One region of the Kitasatospora sp. NPDC007106 genome, then DNA from elsewhere that is predicted to be linked to it. Evidence: predicted binding sites of a transcription regulator. Region 1 holds the regulator's gene; each other region holds the start of a gene.
What was found. Region 1 encodes HrcA, which represses chaperone genes, less so after heat shock. Its sites were predicted from a motif close to TTNGCACTCNGNNNNNCNGAGTGCNAA; they were not measured.
Positions count from the first base shown of each region.

Region 1 (2,992 bases):
TGTCGACCTCCTCCAGCCCGTCGAGGGTCTGCAGCGGCACCTGGGTGCCGAGCGCGGCCGCCGTCATCGGGATGGTGACGGTGCAGTGCAGGTCGTCGCCGCGGCGCTGGAACACCGCGTGGCTGGTCTCGGCGATCTCGACGTACAGGTCGCCGGCCGGGCCGCCGCCGGGGCCGACCTCGCCCTCGCCGGCCAGCTGGATCCGGGTGCCGTTGTCGACACCGGCGGGGATCTTGACGGTGAGGTTGCGGCGGGCGCGGACGCGGCCGTCGCCGGCGCACTCCGGGCACGGGGTCGGCACGACGGTGCCGAAGCCCTGGCACTGCGGGCAGGGGCGGGAGGTCATGACCTGGCCGAGGAAGGACCGGGTGACCTGGGAGACCTCGCCCTTGCCGCGGCACATGTCGCAGGTCTGCGCTGAGGTGCCCGGTGCGGCGCCCTCGCCGGAGCAGGTGGTGCAGGTGACGGCGGTGTCGACCTGGAGTTCCTTGGTGGTGCCGAAGGCGGCCTCCTCCAGGGTGATCTCCAGGCGGATCATGGCGTCCTGGCCGCGGCGGGTCCGCGAGCGGGGGCCTCGCTGGCCGCCGGCGGCGCCGAAGAAGGCGTCCATGATGTCGGAGAAGCCGAAGCCCGCGGCGCCGAAGCCGCCCGCCCCGGCGCCACCGCCGCCGTTCGGCGACAGCGGGTCGCCGCCGAGGTCGTAGACCTGCCGCTTGGCGGGGTCGGAGAGGACCTCGTACGCGGCGTTGATCTCCTTGAACCGCTCCTGGGTCTTCGGGTCCGGGTTGACGTCCGGGTGCAGTTCGCGTGCGAGGCGCCGGAACGCCTTCTTGATCTCGTCCTGCCCCGCATCCCGTCGGACGCCGAGTACCGCGTAGTAGTCCGTGGCCACCAAATGCTCCGCTTGTTCCGCTTCTGGAAGTGCTTGCGTCCGACCGGCTGCGCCGCCTGGCGCAGCACGCTGTTACGACTCGGCCAGGATCTGACCCACGTACCGTGCCACCGCTCGCACCGCCCCCATTGTGCCCGGGTAATCCATCCGGGTCGGACCGATCACACCCAGCTTTGCCACGCTCTGGTCGCCCGAACCGTAACCGACGGAGACCACGGACGTGGAATTGAGGCCCTCGTAGTCGATCTCGCGGCCGATCCGGACGGTCATCCCGGACTCCGCGGTCTCGCCCAGCAGGCGCAGCAGCACCACCTGCTCCTCCAGCGCCTCCAGCACCGGCTGGATGGTCAGCGGGAAGTCGTGCCCGAAGCGGGTCAGGTTGGCCGTGCCTGCCAGCATGATGCGCTCCTCGTTCTGCTCGGCGAGGGTCTCGAAGAGCGTGGCGAGGACGGTGGAGACGACCGGCCGGTCACCCTGCTCGAAGGCGTTCGGCAGGTCCTCCAGCGCCGCGGGGACGTCCGGCAGCCGGCGGCCGGACGCGTTGGCGTTGAGCTTGGCCCGCAGGTCCGCCAGGACGGTCTCGCCGACGGGGCCGGGGCAGTCGACGATGCGCTGCTCCACCCGACCGGTGTTGGTGATCAGGACGAGCATCACCTTCGCGGGTGCCAGCGCGACCAGTTCGATGTGCCGCACGGTGGAGCGGGTCAGCGACGGGTACTGCACCACGGCGACCTGCCGGGTGAGCTGGGCGAGCAGCCGGACGGTGCGGGCGACGACGTCGTCCAGGTCGACGGCGCCCTCGAGGAAGTGCCGGATCGCGCGCCGCTCGGGCGCGGTCATCGGCTTGACCTCGGCCAGCCGGTCGACGAACAGGCGGTAGCCCTTGTCGGTGGGGATGCGGCCGGCGCTGGTGTGCGGCTGGTGGATGAAGCCGTCCTCCTCCAGCGCGGCCATGTCGTTGCGGACCGTCGCCGGCGAGACGCCGAGGTTGTGCCGCTCGACGAGTGCCTTGGACCCGACCGGCTCCTCGGTGCCCACGTAGTCCTGGACGATCGCCCGGAGCACGGCGAGCCTGCGCTCGTCGAGCGGGCGCACGCCAGCACGCGTGTCGATGAGACGCTCGTCCCTGCGCTCGTTGGCCACGGGGCACGCACCTCCGTCTTCGCCCGTTGGACCTGGTGACCGATCCGATCCTTGGCACTCCGGAAGGCAGAGTGCCAGATTCGTACCTGCCAGTGTAAGGCCCACCCCCGACGGCAGGAACGGGCCTCCCGCGTGATCCTCGACCGATCTCGGGGCCGCGGGCAGTGCCCGGTGCGCCGGTGAGTGGCAGCATCGAAGGCAGCGAGCTACCGAAGGAGCAGCGATGTCGTCGACACGGCAGCACTCCCGCTTCGCGCCGGACCGCGGCCTGACCGGCCGGATGGTCACGACGATGTTCCTCATCGGCCTGGTCTACGTGGGGTTCACCGGGCTGCTGATCGTCATACTGCGCGGCGCCTGGCCGCTGATCGTGCTGCTGTCGGGCGGACTGTTCGTCGTGCAGTTCTGGTTCAGCGACAAGATCACCGAGAAGGCGATGGGCGCCCACGAGGCGTCCCCCGAGGAGTACCCGCAGCTGCACGGCACGATCGACCGGCTGTGCGCACTGGCCGACATGCCCAAGCCCCGGGTGGCGGTCGCCCGCAACGACATGCCGAACGCCTTCGCCACCGGCCGCAAGCCGGAGAAGGCGGTGGTCTGCGTGACCACCGGCCTGCTGCGCCGGCTGGAGCCGGAGGAGCTGGAGGGCGTCCTCGCCCATGAGCTGTCGCACGTGGCGCACCGGGACGTGGCGGTGATGACGGTGGCCGGCTTCCTCGGCGTGCTGGCCGGCGTGACGACCCGGATCGCCCTGTACGGCGGATTCCTGGGCAACAACCGCAACAGCAACGACCCGAACACGGCGATCGCCCTGGTGATCGTCCCGCTGGTGAGCATGGTGGTGTACGCGCTGAGCTTCCTGCTGACCCGGATGCTGTCGCGCTACCGGGAGCTGGCGGCGGACCGTTCGGCGGCCCAGCTGACCGGCCGGCCGAGCGCGCTGGCCTCCGCACTGAC
Region 1 is NZ_JBEYFP010000009.1:307-3,298, forward strand. It holds gene dnaJ (molecular chaperone DnaJ) at 1-892, opposite strand, end outside; gene hrcA (heat-inducible transcriptional repressor HrcA) at 965-1,987, opposite strand; gene htpX (zinc metalloprotease HtpX) at 2,259-2,992, shown strand, end outside.

Region 2 (2,992 bases), on a different contig from region 1:
GCGTCCCACGAAGGAGTGAGTGGCGGAGGGAATGCCGCGAGGGCGGCCTCCCCGTGTGGGGAGACCGCCCTCGCGGAGCGTTCCGGGCTTGCCGATCCTCGGGAGGATCAGAAGTCCATGTCACCGCCCGGCATGCCGCCGCCGGCGGCCGCGGAGGCCTTCTCCGGCTTGTCGGCGATGACGGCCTCGGTGGTGAGGAAGAGCGCCGCGATGGAGGCGGCGTTCTGCAGCGCGGAGCGGGTGACCTTGGCCGGGTCGATGATGCCCGCGGCGATGAGGTCGACGTACTCGTTGCTGGCGGCGTTCAGGCCGTGGCCGGCGGGGAGGTTGCGCACCTTCTCCACCACGACGCCGCCCTCGAGGCCGGCGTTGGTCGCGATCTGCTTGATCGGGGCCTCGAGCGCCACGCGGACGATGTTGGCACCGGTGGCCTCGTCGCCCTCCAGCTCCAGCTTGTCGAAGGCGACAGCGGCCTGCAGCAGCGCGACGCCACCACCGGCGACGATGCCCTCCTCGACGGCGGCCTTCGCGTTGCGGACGGCGTCCTCGATGCGGTGCTTGCGCTCCTTGAGCTCCACCTCGGTGGCCGCGCCGGCCTTGATGACGGCCACGCCGCCGGCCAGCTTGGCGAGGCGCTCCTGGAGCTTCTCGCGGTCGTAGTCCGAGTCGCTGTTCTCGATCTCGGCGCGGATCTGGTTCACGCGACCGGCGACCTGCTCGCTGTCACCGCCACCGTCGACGATGGTGGTCTCGTCCTTGGTGATGACCACCTTGCGGGCGGTGCCCAGCAGGTCGAGGCCCGCGTTCTCCAGCTTGAGGCCGACCTCCTCGGAGATGACCGTGCCGCCGGTGAGGATGGCGATGTCGCCGAGCATGGCCTTGCGGCGGTCGCCGAAGCCCGGGGCCTTGACGGCGACGGACTTGAAGGTGCCGCGGATCTTGTTCACGACCAGGGTCGACAGGGCCTCGCCCTCGACGTCCTCGGCGATGATGACGAGCGGCTTGCCGCTCTGCATGACCTTCTCGAGCAGCGGGAGGAGGTCCTTGACCGAGGAGATCTTGGAGTTGGCGATGAGGATGTACGGGTCCTCGAAGCTGGTCTCCATGCGCTCCAGGTCGGTGGCGAAGTACGCGGAGATGTAGCCCTTGTCGAAGCGCATGCCCTCGGTGAGCTCGAGCTCCAGGCCGAAGGTGTTGCTCTCCTCGACGGTGATGACGCCTTCCTTGCCGACCTTGTCCATCGCCTCGGCGATGAGCTCGCCGATCTGGGTGTCGGCGGCCGAGATGGAGGCGGTGGAGGCGATCTGCTCCTTGGTCTCCACGTCCTTGGCCTGGGCGAGCAGCTGGTCGGAGACGGCCGTGACGGCCTTCTCGATGCCGCGCTTCAGGGCCATCGGGTTGGCGCCGGCGGCGACGTTGCGCAGACCCTCGCGGACGAGCGCCTGGGCGAGCACGGTGGCGGTGGTGGTGCCGTCACCCGCGACGTCGTCGGTCTTCTTGGCGACCTCCTTGACGAGCTCCGCGCCGATCTTCTCGTACGGGTCCTCGAGCTCGATCTCCTTGGCGATGGAGACACCGTCGTTGGTGATCGTGGGGGCGCCCCACTTCTTCTCAAGGACGACGTTGCGGCCCTTGGGGCCGAGCGTGACCTTGACGGCGTCGGCAAGCTGGTTCATGCCGCGCTCAAGGCCGCGGCGAGCTTCCTCATCAAAAGCGATGATCTTGGCCATCTGAAGTGGTCCTCCGGGACACGGTCGACTGCTCGGACCAGAGGTGCCCGCGACGGACGGCCCTGTGAGCGGGGGTCCTTTCCCCTACCGCTCGCCGGGGCCTCACCGACCCGGTCCGCTTGTCACTCTCAAGCTGTGAGTGCTAACGCCAATGATTAGCACTCGCCGGTGGCGAGTGCAAGCCCGTTCGCCGTGTCCCGTGGCGCGGCCGCACCGGTTCCGGACACGGCACAGGCCCGTACGACGTGTCGTACGGGCCTGTCGCGAAGAATCGCCGACCAGCTCGTGACGAGCCGAGGGCTCCGCAGGTTTCGAGGGTCAGCCCGCGGCGGCACGAACCATGTCCGCCTGCGGCCCCTTCTGCCCCTGGGAGATCTCGAACTCGACCCGCTGGCCCTCTTCGAGGGTGCGGTAGCCGTCCATCTGGATCGCGCTGTAGTGGACGAACACGTCCGCACCACCGTCGACCGCGATGAAGCCGTAGCCCTTCTCCGCGTTGAACCACTTGACGGTGCCCTGAGCCATTCCGAACTCCCCTTGTGCTGTGCTGGCCATTCACGGGTCCGCAGTCTTTGCGGGCCCAGGTCCGGTGGGCCGGCCCGAGGGAACCCCCCCTGGGCACGGCCCTGCACGCCGCAGACCACCGCCCGAGGCCCTTCGCGGGCCCGGCGGACGGGTGAATGCGTCGACCGCGGCTGAATGTATCCGGACAGGAGCCCTGTGCAACAGGCCCAACTTCGGGGAAATCGGCAGCCATGACAAGGGATATGACGGGATGAAAGCCGCAGATCTCGGCATTTCACGCCGGACATAACGGGCAGAAAACGACATATAGCCGCATGAATTCTGACACTTGCCTGACAGGTTCGTCCCCGCGCCGTCCGCGGCCCGTCTCAGCGGGCGGACGTCCCCGCGACCCGTTCCGGAGCCTTGCGCACACGATCCGACCGGCCGGGCCTAGGCGCGCAATTCCGGGTATTGGCGCTGATCAGGGCGGGCGGCGCGGAGGGGAGTACTGCCACCGCCCCGAACTCTACTCCCCGTCAGGCGGTCGAATTGCACCCGGCACGGCGAGAGCCGCCGCCGGGACCGGAAAATCGCGTTCCGGTCCCGGCGGCGGCTCTCCGCGGGAAGAATGCGGGGATCAGCAGCCGCCGGCCACCGCGGGGATGATCGACACCGTGGCGCCGTCCTTGATCGCGGTCTCCAGGCCCTCGGCGAAGCGGACGTCGTCGTCGTTCACGTAGACGTTCACGAACCGA
Region 2 is NZ_JBEYFP010000043.1:18,194-21,185, reverse strand. It holds gene groL (chaperonin GroEL) at 108-1,730, opposite strand; gene ABZ641_RS07400 (cold-shock protein) at 2,049-2,255, opposite strand; gene ABZ641_RS07395 (MoaD/ThiS family protein) at 2,875-2,992, opposite strand, start outside.
Region 2: groL (chaperonin GroEL) is a predicted target of HrcA. The motif match lies at 1,886-1,912, and genes of this name have one in related genera.

Region 3 (2,992 bases), on a different contig from region 1:
TGAAGACGCCGGACGAGACGGACCCGTCCGCGGCGAGTGTGCACGGGCCCTTCAGGCAGGAGCGGTAGGACGCCAGGTCCTTGGTGCCGAACAGGCCGATGATCGGATTGATGATGCCTTTCACGAACGCATTGATGATGTTCGTGAAGGCCGCGCCGATCACCACCGCGACCGCGAGATCGACGACGTTTCCGCGGAGCAGGAATTCCCTGAAACCCTTCATCCCGCAACGACACCACAGCGGATCGGCCGGTCAGGAAATCGGCGCGCCGGATTTCGGGGAGCACTGCCGCCCGCCGCTCAGTGCGGGGGCGGGGCGGTGCCCGTGCAGCGCGGCGCCGCTCCCGGTTCGGTGGTCGCCGTGGAGGCGGCCGCCATCGGCGGGGGGCCCGGCCGGAAGGGCCCGGCGGCGAGGGCGGTGGCGGCGGCGAGCAGCCCGGCGGCCAGCACCCCGGGGCGGTGGCGTACCGCCTGCTGCAGCCGGTGGCGGCCGCCGGAGCCGCGGCGGATCGGCGGGAAGTCGGGCACGCTCCGGCGGGGCGGGACGGAGCACGGCGGCGGGGGAGCGAGGTGGGTGGTCACGGTGTCGGCGGCCTCCGGTCGGCGGTCCGCGGACCCGGCCGGGCCCGCGGACAGCAGAATGCGCCGAGCCCGGCACCTCCGGAATTGCCGACCGATTCCCTGTGGAAAACCCCGGCCTGTGGAAAACCCGCCTCACCCGAACGGCGCAATCAATGCCGCACGCCTGCTCAGTCGCACACCGGGCGCAGGCAGGACCCCGGCCGTACACCGGGGCGCGGCCGGAACCCCCGGCGCAGCCGCAACCCCCGGCGCACACGCAAAGGCCCGGTGCCGCTCTCCACGGGGGAGTGCGGCACCGGGCCTCCGGTGCGAAGACTCAGCTCGCGGCCGGCGCCGAGGCCGTCGACCCCGAGGACGCGGCGGCCGGCGCGGAGGACGTCGAGCCCGAGGACGAGCCGGTGGACGAGGTCGAGGACGACCCCGAGCTCACCGAGCTGCTGGAGGAGGAGCGGCTGTCCGTGCGGTAGAAGCCCGAGCCCTTGAACACGACGCCGACCGCCGAGAAGACCTTGCGGAGCTTCCCCTGGCAGTCGGGGCACGTGGTCAGCGCCTCGTCGGTGAACTTCTGCACCGCCTCCAGGCCGTTGCCGCACTCGGTGCACTGGTACTGGTACGTGGGCACTTGCTTCCTCCTGGCACTCTCGCCTGATGAGTGCTAACGATCGTCAATGATGCGGTATTCCGCTGGAACAGTCCAGCGATGCCGGGTGTGAGATGGGTCCGGGCCGCCGGGCCCGGGGCCTCAGTGCCCGGTTCCCGCACCCACGAGCTGCCGCGGCCCGGTGCCGTCGGCGTCCCGGGCGGCCGTGCCGGCCGGGGCCGGCCCGCCCGCCCGGAGACCGTCGTCCGCGGCCTGCGCCCCGGACGCGGAGCGGACCGGAGCGGCCGTGGCGGCGTCCCGCGGAGCGACCAGCAGCCCCCGCAGGGCGACCAGCGCGACCAGGCCGAGGCCCGCGCCGACGACCGGCACGAGGAAGCCGGCGGACGGCCCGCCCGAGTCGATGAGTCGGCCCGCGACGGTGGAGCCGACCGCGAGGCCGAGGCCGATGGCGCCGGTCAGCCAGGTGAAGGCCTCGGTCTTGGCGCCGTCCGAGACGAGCGTCTCGACCAGGGTGTAGCCGGTGATCAGGGTCGGCGCGATGGCCAGGCCGCAGAGGAGTCCGGCGACGGAGAGCGCGGTGAGGTTCGGCATCGCCCAGAGGGTCGAGCAGCCGAGCACCAGCAGGGCGTAGCAGCCGAGCATCCGGCTGCGGGCCGAGCGGCGCCAGGCGACCAGGCCGTAGAGCACGCCGGCGAGCATCGAGCCGCCGGCGAAGATGCCGTACACGGTGCCGCTGGCGCCGGCGCGGCCGACCGACTCGGCGAACGCGGTCACCGAGACCTGCATGGCGCCGAAGACGGTGCCCACCCCGAGGAAGGCGCCGGCCAGCAGCCGGACACCGGGGGAGGAGAGCGCGGAGGGGCCGCGGCCGCCGGCGGTGCGCGGGTGGCGGGCCGGGGCGGTGCGGCGCTGGGCCGCGAAGGCCAGGCCGCCGGCGACCGTCAGCGCGGCCTCGGCGATCAGTGCGGCGGAGGGGGTGACCGTGGTGGCGATGGCGGTGGCCAGCACCGGGCCGACCACGAAGGTGAACTCGTCGGTGACCGACTCGAAGGCGAACGCGGTGTTCAGCGTGGCCGGGGAGTCCGACAGCCGGGAGACCCAGCGGGCCCGGACCATGGCGCCGATCTGCGGCACCGAGGCGCCCGCGGGGGCGGCGGCTGCGAACAGCGCCCAGGCCGGGGCGTGGCCCAGTGCCAGGCCGATCAGCGCGGCCACCGACACGGCGTGCACGGCGACGCTGGGCAGCAGCACGGCCGCCTGGCCGTGGCGGTCGGCGAGCCGGCCGGTCTGCGGGCCGACCAGGGCCTGGGCGACGGCGGAGACGGCCGCGACCGCGCCGGCGGTGCCGTACGAGCCGTGGGTGTCCAGGACGAGCAGCACGATGCCCAGGCTCAGCATGGCGTAGGGCAGCCGGGCGGCGAAGGCGGGGACCAGGAACGTCCAGGCGCCGGGGGTCCGCAGCAGTTCCGCGTAGCCGACCCGGGCGGGTGCGGACGCGGGTGCGGCATCGGGGCCGGCAGGCGCGGGCGTGCCGGGGGACAGGGTGTCGTCGACCGTTCGGCGGGCCGTCACGGTCGGTCCTTCCTGCTGCCTGGTAGCGCGCCGGGGAACGGGTGGGCCCCGACGGCGCCGAGAGTCGTCCTCTCGCGCGTCGACCGGGGTAGATACCGGGTCCTGCCGGCTGTGGGGTGGTGCGGGTGCCGGCGTCAGGCAGGGTGCTGCGGACCGCGGCCGCCGAGCGGTCGCGCCAACTCTGCATCAGGCAGATGTTGCGGGTTTTCTAGGTGTAGATCTTCCGTATCGATCGAT
Region 3 is NZ_JBEYFP010000024.1:12,924-15,915, forward strand. It holds gene mscL (large conductance mechanosensitive channel protein MscL) at 1-223, opposite strand, end outside; gene ABZ641_RS04995 (hypothetical protein) at 301-582, opposite strand; gene ABZ641_RS05000 (FmdB family zinc ribbon protein) at 899-1,204, opposite strand; gene ABZ641_RS05005 (MFS transporter) at 1,325-2,725, opposite strand.
Region 3: ABZ641_RS05000 (FmdB family zinc ribbon protein) is a predicted target of HrcA. The motif match lies at 1,215-1,241, and genes of this name have one in related genera.